Linked DNA regions of Posidoniimonas corsicana. The protein of the gene in region 2 interacts with the protein of the main gene of each other region in a pairwise test. Links are inferred from orthologs where the notes say so. Each region holds a gene or a part of one and is shown on either strand. Other genes may lie near its edges.

The links. Proteins that work in one complex are often made in the same cells at the same time.
Region 1: the proteins of KOR34_RS16325 (region 2) and def interact in binary tests that used the Escherichia coli proteins (3 or more experiments, as listed by UniProt). The link is inferred for Posidoniimonas corsicana from one-to-one orthologs.

What each region holds. Positions count from the first base shown.
Region 1 is NZ_SIHJ01000004.1:3,180-8,799, reverse strand. Bases 1-2,960 are described here. They hold def (peptide deformylase), read right to left. Parts: upstream 1,795-2,960; coding sequence 1,207-1,794; downstream 1-1,206. Other genes in these bases: epmB (EF-P beta-lysylation protein EpmB), read left to right, coding at 2,632-2,960; efp (elongation factor P), read right to left, coding at 1,864-2,439; fmt (methionyl-tRNA formyltransferase), read right to left, coding at 186-1,124. Outside these bases: more of epmB, read left to right, coding at 2,961-3,681; KOR34_RS21355 (GTP-binding protein), read left to right, coding at 3,773-5,143; KOR34_RS21350 (DUF3253 domain-containing protein), read right to left, coding at 5,153-5,413; KOR34_RS21345 (hypothetical protein), read right to left, coding at 5,605-5,620. UniProt on the Escherichia coli protein: Removes the formyl group from the N-terminal Met of newly synthesized proteins. Requires at least a dipeptide for an efficient rate of reaction. N-terminal L-methionine is a prerequisite for activity but the enzyme has broad specificity at other positions.
Region 2 is NZ_SIHJ01000002.1:53,318-61,437, forward strand. The notes cover bases 2,113-4,911. They hold KOR34_RS16325 (aspartate-semialdehyde dehydrogenase), read right to left. Parts: upstream 4,120-4,911; coding sequence 3,106-4,119; downstream 2,113-3,105. Other genes in these bases: KOR34_RS16315 (hypothetical protein), read right to left, coding at 2,113-2,258; truA (tRNA pseudouridine(38-40) synthase TruA), read right to left, coding at 2,357-3,094; KOR34_RS16330 (HTTM domain-containing protein), read right to left, coding at 4,338-4,911. In the rest of the region: KOR34_RS16310 (DUF5722 domain-containing protein), read right to left, coding at 1-1,718; more of KOR34_RS16315, read right to left, coding at 1,803-2,112; more of KOR34_RS16330, read right to left, coding at 4,912-5,351; KOR34_RS16335 (hypothetical protein), read right to left, coding at 5,348-6,070; KOR34_RS16340 (TIGR03000 domain-containing protein), read right to left, coding at 6,194-7,207; KOR34_RS16345 (protein-L-isoaspartate(D-aspartate) O-methyltransferase), read right to left, coding at 7,494-8,120.

The DNA of each region.
Region 1 (5,620 bases), on a different replicon or contig from region 2:
TTGGACCACCGGGGGCTGCATCCAGAGCAGCACAAACAAGCGCAGCTGGACGCCGTAAAACCGCGACGTAGGGTCGGGGTACCACCGGCTGGCCCGCGTCACCCGCCAAGGCGCGAGAAGAACGGGCGCTGACCAGGCTATCAACGCTACCGAGAACGCCGTCTGGAGGAAGCCTGCCAAGGGGCTTAGCTCCCCCCCAGCACGTCCCCCGGCTTGATGGCCGCTCCTCGGAGCCAGTCGCCGACCGCCATCGCCTTCTTGCCGGCGGGCTGCAGCTCTAGCACCTCGATGGCGCCGTCGCCGGTGGCGATGACAAGGCGGTCTTTGGCGTCGACCACCGTGCCGGCGGGCGCGGGGCCGGCCTCCGGCAAAGTATTCACGCGGTCGATCACCAGCCGCAGCGGCTCTCCCTTGCCGGCGTCCCAGAACGTGTAGGCGCGGGGCCAGGGGTGGGCGCCGCGGACCAGGTTCTTGATCTCGCTAGCCGGCTTCGACCAGTCGATCAGGCCGAGCTCTTTGGAGAGCCGCGGCGCGCGGCTCTTCTGCGCCGGGTCCTGGGGCAGCGACTCGGCGGCGCCCGCCGCGAGCTGGTCGACTACTTGAAGTGTGAGCGGGGCCCCGAGTTCCGCCAGCCGCGCCTCGAGTTGGCCGGCGGTCTCGTCCGGGTCGATCGGCGTGGCGGCCTGCCCGAGCACCGGCCCCGCGTCGAGCGCCGGGGTCATGTGAATCACGGTCACGCCGGACTCGGCGTCGCCGTTGAGCACGGCCCACTGCACCGGCGCGGCGCCGCGGTAGCGGGGCAGCAGCGAGCCGTGCAGGTTCACGCCGCCCAGTCGGGTTGTGGCGAGCGTCTCGCGTTTGAGGATCTCGCCGTAGTCGCACACCACCAACAGGTCGGCGCCGAGCTCTGCCAGTCGCTGCTGGGACTCTGGCTCGTTCGCCGACTCGGGCGTCCAGAGCGGCAGCCCGGACTCCTCGGCGGCGATCGCCACCGGCGCGGGCGGCGCCTTGCGGCGGCCGCGGGGCGGCTTGCAGACCACCTGCACGATCTCGTGCGGGCTCTCGATGAGCGCCCGCATCATCGGCACAGCGAAGGGCCCGGTTCCTAGGATGATCAGCCGCATATTGAACCACCAAGTCACGAAGGCACAAACGGCACACGAGGAACGATGTCCTATGTGTTATTGAGTCTTCGTGGTAAGGAAACTACGTCCGCAGCTTCTCCAGCTCGTCCAGCCGGGCGGCGACCTGCTCGTCGGTCGGGGCCTCACCCACGGCGCGGCGGCTCTGGAAGTCGATGAAGAACTCCTCGATCTGTGGCTCGATGGCCGCCTGGGCGGTGGGGCCGATGCGGTCGAAGAACATCACGCCGTCCAGGTGGTCGGTCTCGTGCTGCAGGATCCGAGCGGTCATGCCGCGGGCTTCTTCCTTGATCTCATTGCCGGAGAGGTCGTACGCCTCGACAATGACCGAAGTCTTGCGGGGCACCTGGGCGTACACGCCGGGGACGCTCAGGCAGCCCTCCTGGCCCTCCTCGGAGCCTTTGCCCTTGGAGAGCACAGGGTTGATGAATACCCGCTCGTGCTCGCGGGCGTCGGCGTCGCCCTCCTGGTTCATGACGAACAGCCGGTACGGCAGGTCGACCTGGTTGGCGGCCAGTCCCACGCCCTCGTGCTCGTACATCAGTTCGAACATCTCGGCCACCATCCGCTTCAGGTCCGCATCGACGCGTTTCAGCGGGCGCGACGTGTGGCGGAGCGTCGGGTGCGGGTAGTGGATGATGGAGAGGGGCATGACAGAGTCTGGTTCGCGGACGCGTCGATTTCTACTCGCTCTCCCTCTGGGGGAGGCGATTTGCTTAGCCTACTCGGGCGCGTTGGTGCGCTCGACGTACTCACCGGTGCGGGTGTCGACGCGGAGCCAGTCGCCGGTGTTGATGAACGCGGGCGCGAGGATCTCGCCCTCGGTCTCCAGCGTGACTGGTTTGGTGACGCCGGTGGCCGTGTTGCCCTTGGGGGCGGGCTCGGCGAACGTAACCTGCAGCACCACGTGGTTGGGCAGCGTGACCGCGATCGGGTTGTTGTCGAACGTCATGACCTGGCAGTCCATGTTCTCCTTCAAGAACTTCCACTGATCGCCCACCTGGTCGGCAGACAGCTCGTACTGCTCGTAATCCTGATTGTTCATGAACACGAACGTGTCGACCTGCTTGTACAGGAACTGCGCAGTAAATTCCATCACGTCCGCTTCCTCGAGCGTCTGGCCCGCGCGGTAGGTGCGGTCGGTCACCGTGTTGCGGAGCAGGTTCTTCATCTTGCACTCGTAGAGCGCGGCGCCCTTGCCTGGCTTGCGGAAGTTCATCTCGACGCACAGGTAGGGCACGCCGTCGATCTGGACCTTCATGCCCTTGCGGAAGTCGCTGGTGCTGAGTGTTCCCACGTTTGAAATCCTGTTGTGTGTGTTCGTTTCGGCCGATGCCGGGCGCTGGCTGGAGGGCGCTGGACGCTGGTTCTCGTAAGTCCACCCCGGGGCGGTCGTCCTGCGGGGACAAACGCCCAGCGCCTTCCAACTAGCGCCCGCCACTGATACAACCGGGTCGGGCCACTGCCGACCCCCGGAAGCACAGGCGAATTGACCAGTTTATCCTCTCCGACGCGGTTTGTCCGCCCCGAACGGCCGGCCCCGCCGCAGGCCGGCCAACCCGGCCCGCAGTGGAAGTCTGAGCTGCGGGACGCGGTCCGGGACCCGGCCGAGCTGGCCCGCCTGCTGGACCTGCCCGGCACGTGGGCGGAGTCCGCCCGGGAGGCTGCCCGGCAGTTCCCGCTGCTGGCGCCACGGGGCTATGTCCGACGCATGCGGCCGGCCGACCCGCACGACCCCCTGCTGCGGCAGGTGCTTCCGCTTGCCGACGAGCTGCGACCGGCGCCCGGCTACTCGGCCGACCCGGTCGGGGACGCCGCCGCCACGCTGACGCCCGGATTGCTGCACAAGTACCAAGGCCGGGCCCTGATGGTGACCACCGGCGCCTGCGCGGTCCACTGCCGGTACTGCTTCCGCCGCCACTTCCCGTACAGCGAGTCGCCCAAAGGCCTGGCGGCCTGGGATGAGGCGCTCGCCGCCATCGCCGCGGACAACTCCCTCCACGAGGTGATCCTCAGCGGGGGCGACCCCCTGACGCTGGTCGACCCCACGCTGGCGGCATTGGCCGACCGCATCGCCCAGGTCCGGCACGTCGCGCGGCTGCGGGTGCACACCCGGCTGCCGGTGATGATCCCCAGCCGCGTGAACGACGAGCTGCTCGCCTGGCTGACCGGCACGCGGCTGACGCCGATCGTAGTGCTGCACGCCAACCACGCGAACGAACTCGATGTCGAGGCCGGCCGCGCGGTTGCGAGGCTGGCCGACGCCGGCGTGCCGCTGCTCAACCAGGCGGTGCTGCTGCGGGGCGTGAACGACTCTGTCGACGCCCAGGCGGAACTGTGCGAGCGGCTGGTCGACCTCCGGGTGATGCCCTACTACCTGCACCAGCTGGACAAGGTGTCCGGCGCCGCGCACTTTGACACGCCAATCGAGCTGGGCCAAGCGATCATCGCCGAGCTCCGCGGCCGGCTGCCCGGCTACGCTGTGCCGCGGCTGGTCCGCGAGGACGCTGGGGCCGCCGGCAAGACCGTGATCCGCTAGCGCCGCCGGCGGGGTCCGATCCCCGACGGTGGGCTACACTGTAGAATACGCCGCTTCCGATCGCCCGCCCGATCCACCCCCACAGCCCGACGTGTTGAGCCCCGACAGCCCCCAAACCGACGCCGACCCGGCGCCCGACGAGCACGACGACCGCGAGATGTGGTCCGCGCTCGACGCGGTCCGCCGCGCGATCGAGAAGGTCGAGGGCTGCAACGAGTCCGAGCGGTCCATGCTGCTGGACGACCTCCGCGAGCTCCGCGACATGGCCCGCAAACTTCGCAGCGGGCGGGTGGAGATCGTGGTGTTCGGCGAGATCTCCACCGGCAAGAGCGCGCTGATCAACGCGCTCGCCGGGCAGGAGGTCACGCAGGTGAACGTCCGTGGCGGCTGGACCAAGGACGTCTGGCGGCTCGACTGGGAGGGCGCCGGGTATGTGCTGCCGGGCTTCGAGCAGTCGCAAGTGGTGCTGGTCGACACGCCCGGCCTGAACGAAGTGGGTGGCGCCGAGCGCGCCGACATGGCCCGCGAGGCGGCCGAGCGGGCCGACCTGATCCTGTTCGTTACGGACTCGGACCTCAACGAGACCGAGCACAACGCGCTGGCCGAGCTGGCCACGTTCCACAAGCCGATCTTGCTGGTCGTCAACAAGACCGACCTCTACACGCCGGCCCAGCTCGCCGACCTGCTCGACGTGCTCAGCACCCAGCGGGCTGCGGGCCTGGTCGACGCGGAGAACATCATCACCACCGCGGCCGACCCGCGGGAGCTGCAGTACGTGATCGAGAGCGCCGACGGCTCGCAGCGCAGCGAGTGGCGCAAGCCGCCGCCCGACGTCGAGGCGCTCCGCGAGCGGATCCTCGAGGTGCTCCAGGCGGACGGCTCGTCGCTGATCGCGTTGAACGCGTCGATGTACGCCGCCGACCGCAGCGACCGCATCGCCGCCCTGCGGGTCAAGATGCGCAACCAGAAGGCGGCCCAGGTGATCCGCACGTTCGCCGTGGCCAAGGCCACCGCCGTGGCGCTCAACCCGGTTGCGGTGGCGGACGTGGCGGGCGGCGCGGCGGTCGACGCGGCGATGATCGCCACGCTGGCCAACGTGTACGGCTTGGACATGAGCATGGGCCGCGCCCGCGACCTGGCGCTCTCGCTCGCCAAGGCGGCCGGCTGGGTGATGATCGGCGAGGCGGTGACCAGCTACGGGTCGTCGCTGCTGAAGGGGGTCTCGCTCGGCGCGGCCGCCCCGCTGGTCGCGGCGCCCCAGGCCGCGGCCGCCGGGTACGGCAGCTACATCGTGGGCCAGGCGGCGCGGGTGTACTTCGAGCAGGGCTCCAGCTGGGGCGACCGCGGACCCAAGAAGGTCGTGATGCAGGTGCTGGAGAACACCAACAAGGCCTCGGTGCTGGGCGACCTGAAGGCCGAAATCAAGAAGAAGCTCTCGAAGAACCGGCACGCGTCCGGCTGAGTCGGCCGTTCACTCCGCGGCGACCACGCCGATGCGGAACGGACCGCTTACTAAGAGCGGGTCGACCTCTACGCCCTGCTGGGTCACCCGGACCTTGCGTTCGGCGGCCAGCTTGGCCGCCGCCAAGCGGACGCGGGGCATCAGCGGCTCCCAGTCTTCCGGGTCGAGCCGCCGCGCGACCTCCGACGGGCAGAGCGTCTTGCCGGGTCCCCTCTCGCGCGCCATTTCCAGGACGCAGGCCGCGATGACCATGTCTTCGAGAGTACCCAAGCCGGCTGCCTTGAATCGAGAACGGTGAGGTGCGCCTACCTTTCATTATCGGTCTGTCTTGAAAACGGGCTAGCTGTACTTGCCGTGAACTTTTAGCGCGTCCGCGCGTCGGTGTGGTCGCAGGCCTCACAGCCCGACCGGAGGAGTACGCACCACCGCAACTCACGCCGACCCTTGCGGGCAACCCAGCGCTAGTCCCGCTGCGCT
Region 2 (8,120 bases):
GTGTCGAAGCCGTCCGACACCTGCGTGTCGTCCCATGCGGCCGGGTTGCGGAGGTCCTGCGGGTACGGGTGGTACGCCACGCCCCACGCGAAGTCGCCCTCGACGCGGCTCGACTCGGCAAGGCGGTTGAGCAGCGCGAGGTTCGAGTAGCTCTTCCAGCTCGGGTCGGGCGGCGTGTCCCAGTGGTGCGTTAGCGAGATGAACACGCGTGAGTGCGGGTCGTGCCGACGGGTGACGTCGTGCACAAGCCGCATGGAGCGGAGGTAGTGGTCCATGTACAGCATCGGCGGCTGGCGGCCCATGTTGGTCCACTGCCAGCTGTAGCCCACCTCGTTGTGGACGATCCAGTTGGCGATGCGGCCGTGCGGCGCGCCGGGCGCCGCGTAGCGTTGAGCCAGGCAGGCGATGGCGGCCTCGTACGCGGCGGCGCCCTCGGCGGTCGTCAGATTGGGCATCGCGAAGTGGCCCGCGCGGTCCGCCTCCGGGTGGATGAGCAACCGGGCGAACCCGCTGTCAGCAAACTCGACCAGCAGGATCCCACTGACCACAATACTGTTGCCCGCCGCGAAGCGCGTGACCTTGTCGTACCGCTCGAGCGCCGGCTCGTTGACGTGCCACGTGATCCCGCCGTGTTCGAAGCTCGTCCAGCCGGGGTGCGGCTCGGTGTCGAGCAACCCGCTCAGCGTGATGTTAAGCGTCACGTTGCAGACGCCCAACTCGAGCAGCTCCTCGAGCGGCAGGTGCGGACTGACGCCGCCCATGCCCTTGATCCCGCGGGGGGTCTGCTTAGGCAGGTCGTGCGCGGCGGCCGCCGACAGGTCGGTTGCGTACTTCCAGTGTGAGCAGAGCCGCCAACCGCCGCCCTCAAGCGGCCGGGCGATCACCCAGCGGGCGGTGGTGCGGTCGTTGGTTTTGTCGACCCGTGGCAACCGCACGTCAAACCGGCCCTCCTTCGCCGGCAGCGCGTGCGCGCGAACGCCCGCGTGCTGCTCCAGCACCGCGCTGCCGTGCGTCAACCGCATATGGTCCGCTAGGGAGATGTGAGGACCAAGCTCTAGCAGCACGTCATCATCGTGCAATACCGATCGAACACCTTCAACGACGACCTGCTCTTCGTCGACCGCGACCCGCTCAATCCGATCTCTCCGACCGAACGAGAGCAGGTTATTGATCCCATCGAAGGCGTAAAACGCGTTGATGACGTGCTCGCGGTCCAGCTTTCGGCGCCGCTCGGCCTCCCGTTCTTCTTGTGACCGGAGCTCCTCCGCGTTCGGCGCGCGGAGGTGGAGCCCGCGAACCTGCAGCGTGACGCCCGGCCGGCGGCCGAAGTCCAGTCGGAGCTGGTTCTGGTCGCGTCCCCACTCGCCCGCCGACAGCGACGCCAGGTCCAGACTGTGGGGCAGCCACCCCTCGGCCAGCGGCAGGCTGCCGGCGGCCACCTCACGGTGGGCGTTCGGCGCCTGGCCGTAGAACACACTGAGCCCGTCAACGCCCGCTGGCGAGAAGTACTCGAACGCCAGCACCGTCTGGTCCGGCGGAGCCGCGCTAGGGTCGAACGGCCGGAGGTAGATGTACGGGTCCTCGCCCCGTGTGGTGAACTCGTAGGTCTCGGCGTCGACCCGGCGGACCTCCAGCTGGTTGGCGGAGTTGAGATTGAGCGTCAACGGCGTGCCCTCGGCCGCCGCGTGCCCCGCCGGCAGAAGGCTACCGATTACCATCGTAGTGATGGCGCAGGCAGAGAAGCGTCGACAGCGTTGATGCATAGCAAACGCGCTCGGAAGGCGGGTGTCGGGAACGCGGCTTCAACCGGCCGCGGTCGAGGTCGATTTCGGTGGGGCGTCGGTCGGCGGTTGCGCTACCCTGCGGGGGCTGCGGACCGCCAGCCACGTCATGATCGGCAGCCCCAGCAGCATCGCGAGCTCGAACCACACCGGGTAGGGCAGCATCCACAGGTTGAACGCCAGCGCGAGCAGCAGCAACCCGGCCACCGTTACTCCGGCCGCCCGGCCGCTGATCGAAGTGCCGGCCAGCGCGCCGAGGTAGATGATCTCCAGCCACATGCCGGCCGCCACGGCCAGCACCCACGAGGGGTAGTTCTCGACGTGGCGGCAGATCGCCTGCTGGAATGCCTCCCCCTCATCAGCCGACGGGAAGTCCTCCGGGAACGGGTGCACCACCGCGCTGAACATCTCAACGGCGATCACGCCCACAAACGCGAGGGCCAACCCGGCGACAACGCCCAACAGGAAGCGGAACATGGCGGCGGCTCAATCCGGTTGGCGGTTGGGTTAGCAGCGGACCCAATCTACCAAACCGGGTCGGCCGATCACAACCAACAGCAGCCGCCCTCAGCGGATCAGTACTCCACGCTCACCAGCACCAGGCCCTGCGGCGGCGCGTTAGGGCCGGCCGCCTTGCGGCTGCGTGCGGCGATCACTTCGGCGACCCACTCGGGCGGCTTGGCGCCGCGGCCGACCTCGACCAGCGTGCCGGCGATCGCGCGGACCATGTTGTAGAGGAAGCCGTCGCCGGTGACGGTGATGTCGATCCGCTCGCCCCGCTGCGTGACGTCCAGTCGGGTGATGGTGCGCACCGTGGTGGCGCGGTCGGAGCCGGCGGTCTCAAAGCTGACGAAGTCGTGCCGGCCCACCAGGCGGTCGCCGCCCGCCTGCATCGCGGCCGCGTCGAGCACCGCCGGCGGGTAGTGCCACACATAGCCGCGGTCCATCAGCGGGCGGATGCGGCTGTTGTGGATCTGGTAGCGGTAGGTCTTGCGGACCGCGTCGTGCGTGGCGTGGAAGTTGGCGGGCGCCGGCTCGGCGCCAACGATCACAATGTCGTCGGGCAGCTTCGCGTTGAGCCCGCGGAGCAGCCGCTCCGGAGGCAGCGGGGAGCTGGTCTCTACGCCGGCCACCTGACCCAGCGCGTGCACGCCGGCGTCGGTGCGGCCGCTGGCCGTCAGGCGGACCTCCTCGCCGGTGATCTCTCGCCAGGCGCGCTCGACCTCGCCCTGCACGGTCCGCCGCGCGGGCTGGACCTGCCAGCCCGCGTAGGCGGCGCCGTCGTAGGCGATGGTGAGTTTGACGCGCGGCATCCGGACTTCGGCTACACGGCCGCGGCGTTCTTCACCATCAGCTCCGCGATCTGCACGGCGTTGGTCGCGGCGCCCTTGCGGAGGTTGTCGCTGACGCACCAGAACGCCAGGCCGTTGTCGCAGGACAGGTCCTCGCGGATGCGGCCGATGAACGTGGCGTCGTCGCCGGCGCAGTCCTTGGGCATCGGGTAGCTGCCGCTGGGCAGGTCGTCGACCACCTTGATGCCCGGCGTGGCGGCGAACAGCTCGCGGGCCTGGTCGACCGTGATCTTCTTCTCGGTCTCGACCAGGATGCTCTCGCTGTGGCAGTTGCTCACCGGCACGCGGACGCAGGTCGGGCAGACCTTGATCGAGTCGTCGCCGAAGATCTTCTGGGTCTCGTAGACCATCTTCATCTCTTCGGAGGTGTAGCCCTCGTGCTTGTGCGATCCGATCTGCGGGATCAGGTTGAACGCGATCGGGTGGGCGAAGGTCTCGTACTCGTAGTCCTCGGCGTCGAGGAACGCGCGGGAGCCGCGTTCCAGGTCGCGCTGACCGGCCACGCCCGCGCCGCTGGTCGCCTGGTAGGTGCTGACGATCACGCGGCGGATCTTGCCGGCGTCGTGCAGCGGCTTCATGGCGAGCACCATCTGCGTGGTGCTGCAGTTGGGGCTGGAGATGATCCCCTGGTGCGCGAGCGCGGCCTCGGGGTTGATCTCGGGGACCACCAGCGGCACCTTCGGGTCCATCCGCCAGTAGCCCGACTCGTCGACCACCACGCAGTTGCGTTCAACGGCCCACGGGCAGAACTCGGCCGCGACCTCGTCCGGGGTGCTGCCGATCGCCAGGTCGATGTCGTTGAACGCGTCCGGCAGCAGCTCCTCGACCGGGTGCTTCTCGCCCTTGAACTCGACCGTCGTGCCGGCGCTCCGGGCCGAGGCCAGGAACTTGATGCGCTGGTACGGGAAGTCCCGTTCAGCAAGCATCTGGCGGATCAGGGTGCCCACGGCGCCGGTGGCGCCAACGATGGCGATGGTCTCGAACACGGGGATCGGGCTCCAGTACGGAACGGACGGATAGGTGGACGACGGACCCATGGGCGGACCACACGGTTCGCGCGAAGCGGCCCCTCGCAGCCCCGCATTATAGCTGCGGGCGCCCACGGCCGCGAGCGGCCGGCAGGGCCTGATTGGGGCGCTCGGCACGCAGTCTGACGGCCCGCTGTCGCAAGCGGCGGCCCGGCGTGGGCCCCTGGCCGGGGACGCTAGGCCGTGGGCTGGGCGGCGGGCGACTTGTCGCCCACCAGGGCCAGCTTGATCCGCCGGGCCAGCGGGTCGCACGCCCAGCGGATGCTTTCGGGGCGGAAGAAGGCCAGGTTGGCGAAGATCATGATCAGCGCGAAGGTCCACATCCCCATCGCCGCGCCGATGAGCAGGTGCATCGCGATCATCGACCCCACCACCCACGGGCGGGCCCAGCGGTTCCAGACCAGGCAGCAGTAGAAGATCTCGAGGAACACCGTGCCGGTGGTCAGCAGGTCAACCAGGTAGAGCAGGTCGAACGACCACGGCCCGAGCGGGATCTTCTGCGACAGCCAGGTCATGTCGAGCGAGCGGTACTCGTAGTTCGCCACCGAGAACCACACTGCGGTGCCGTCCCACCACCGGTCGCCCTGGGCCTTGCCGAGGCCGCCGAACAGGTAGATCACGCACAGGTGCAGCTGGATAAGGCGCGTCGACACGTTGGCCATCACGCTGGGCGCGGCCTCGGCGATCGCGCCCCGGTGCAGCTTCCACAGCCGGTCCACCGAGTACCGCGCGCCGCACGGGCTGAGCATCACGTAGGCGATCATCATGCAGTTGGCCTTCTCCAGGCCGTAGAACCCGCCCGGGGTGACCCGGTTGGCGTAGCTCAGCGCAGCCACCCAGGCCAGCACCGCCATTGTGCGGCTGAACAGGCCAATCGTCAGGCAGAAGAACACGATGAGGCAGGCGATGTGCACCGCCCACCGCAGTGCGTCCGAGCCAATGTAGTCGAAGAAGCTGAACCCCATGCGGAACCGCTGCGTGGCGGGCAGCAGCTCGCCCGTCCAGCCCAGCGTGGGGTGGAAGAAGTCGTACAGGCCGTTGGACCACACCAGGTGCGTGTAGAACAGCATTGCGCCCACAAGAACCCGCAGCAGCGAGACCAGCGCCGGGTCGGTTGGCGTGAACCAGAAGTCGTTCCACTCGCGCCACAGGTCGCGCACGTACTGGGAGGTTCGGTTGATCAGGTTCATTGCGCCGGGCCCCCCTGCGGGAGGAGTTCGGCCGGCGGCTGGAACATGTCTTCCGGCAGCAGCGGCTGGTCGAGCTGGTCGGCCCGCTCCACCACGGTCAGCTCCGAGCGGTACAGCTCCGGGTCGGTCGGGTCCTGGCCGGACAGCACGCCGTCGGGCATCAAGAGGTCGTGCGTGACGCTCTCCAGCTTGATCGATTGGCCGCCGTGCTTACGCAGCAGGTGCCGCGCGTAGCTCCGCATGAAGAGCCGGCGGGTCTCCTCTTCGGTGGGCGCGAGCGGCGCGAAGGTCGACTGGTCGACCAGCATCATGTGCCGGTGGTACCACAGCCGCGGCCACTGCGTGGCGTGGTTTGGATTCGCCCGGTTGGGGAACTCGCCCTCGGCGATCGGCTGGTTCCCCTCGCCGTAAACGGTGTAGCGGTAGACCCGCCCTCCGGGCGGAGGGTCGGGGCTGAAGAACGAGTAGCCGCCGTTGAGGTACAGCGGGTCGGAGTACCAGCGGATCAGCTTCGACTGCGCGATGGTCTCGGTGAGCAGCGAGGTCTTGGGCTGCAGCGACAGCGGCGCCATGAACACCACGAACATGTGCCACGCCAGCCACACCGACAGGCACAACCGCAGCCAGTACGGGAATGGCCACGGCCCGGGCGCGGGCTTCGGCTTGGGGGCCCGCTTCGGCTTGGGCTCGGCCTGGTCGGTCGGCTTGTTCTTGGCCACGGGGCGTCGCTGGCGGGAGGAGGCGTTGGTGTTGCCTGCGTAGCAAATGAAAAAACCCCGCACCGGTCAATGCCGGTGCGGGGTCGTGACTCTTTGGCCGCTTGTCACGCGGGTCCGCTAGCGTCAGTTGGATGCTAGCGTCGGGACAACGGCGTTGAAATCAAGCTGCTGGTCCTCGCCTCCGCGGAGCGTGATGCTCCGCTCGACCACCTTGTGCTTGCCGTCCTGGTCGAACTCGACCCGGACAACATAGTCCTCCCAGGTCTGCCCAGCGGGCAGGCGGGTGGTGGCGAACTCGCGGACCTCGCCGGTCTGGCGGGTGTCGGTGCCGGCCAGCGTCACCTTGGCGTCGGTCGGGACGGTCAGGGTCAGCTTGGTGGTGGTCTCCTGCTTCTCCTCGACCACGGCCGGGGCGGGCGCCTGGGGGGCGGAGAAGCTGAGGCGGACGTCGCCGCCGGCGGTCAGCGTGGTGGTGCGGTTCTCGGTGACGGTCTTGCCGTCACGCTCGAACTCGACCTTTACGCGGTAGGTGTAGCTCTGACCCGAGGCCAGGCCGTTCGACACGTAGTGCCGGTCGGTGCCGGTGCTGGTCGTCTTGGCGCCGTTGACCCACACCACGGCGTCGGCCGGGACGCTCACCCGCAGCGTGCCCTTGCCGCTCTCGCTGGTGACGGGCTTCGCGGCGTAGACGCGCTGAGCACGGCTGGTCGAGCCGTAGGTGCTGTAGCTGCCATAGCTGCTGTAGCTGCCCTGGGTGCTGTAGCTGCCCGAGGAGCCCGACGAGCTGGAGCTGCCGTGGTAGGTGCTGTAGCTGCTGTAGCTGCCCGACGAGCTGGAGCTGCCGTGGCTGCTATAGGAACCGCTGCTGGCGTGGTGGCGAGCGTGGATCCGGGCCGCGAGGCGACGCAGCGGGCCGGGGCCGTGCGAGCCGTAGGACCCGCTGCTGGCGTACGAGCCGCTGCTCGCGTAGGAGCCGCTGCTGCCGTACGAACCGCTGCTGCCGTAAGAGCCGCTGCTGCCCGAGCTTCCGTGGCTCGCCCAAAACGCCCCGGCGTCGGCAGGCATCACCATCACAGCGCCGACGGCAAGCGTCGCCCACAACGAACGAGGCGTTTCAAAAATGTTGCGACTAAGCATTTCCATTTCGCTCCAAAAACTCACCTAGGTGACTCAACAAGATAGGCAATCTGCGGACCTCCGTCCGGTTATAAAGATAGCAACGGAGCATGGCATTGCAAGCAATATGGGCCGATTTCCTCGATTTTGGCGCATGGGTAAAAAGGACCACATAGGGCGTTTATGCAACACTCCGGTTGGCGAAAAGCCAACGCGCCATCGCCAATCGCTAGCCGGCTAGAGTGCGTCGAGGAGCGCGGCCAACCTCCGCGCCCATCGCGGCGTGGCCGCCGCGGGGTTCCAACCGTCAGCGCCCTTGAATCGTGATGCCGTCGAGCGAAAGCTCGCCGATCGCCCCCAGCAGGCCAATCCGCACGATCGCGTCGCGGGCGGCCAGCGGCACGCTTAGCTGCTGGCGGTACTCGGTCCAAGAAAACGTGCCGTGCAGCGGGCCGATGACCTCGTCGGCGATAGCGGCGCGGCGGTCGTCGTAGAAGGTAATGACGAAGTAAGGCCACTGCTGGTGGTTCTCGCCGTAGCGGATCCGGTCCCCCTTGGCCCAGAACGACACATCCAGCTTGCGGACCTTGCGGCCGTCGACCGGCATGCTCTGCAGCGCCCGGCAGCCGCGTCCGGGGTCCTCGTTGCGGAACCGGATGTACCGCTCGCCCTCCTGGGCCTCGGTGTTGTCGCGGACCACCTCGGCCTGGCGGAGGTAGTACCAGGCGTCGGGCGTGTCTTCCTCCTTGCCGCCCAGCAGCTCCTCGAACCCGCCGTTGCGCAGCGTGGGGTTGGTCGGGTCGGGCTGCACGCGCCGCAGCTCCTCGGCGGCGCCGGTCATCGGCACGAAGAAGGTGCCCCGCAGCGGCTGACGCTCCAGCCGCCCGTCGACCTTGGTGAACAGGTACAGGTTCTGGTGGTACCGCGCGCCGAC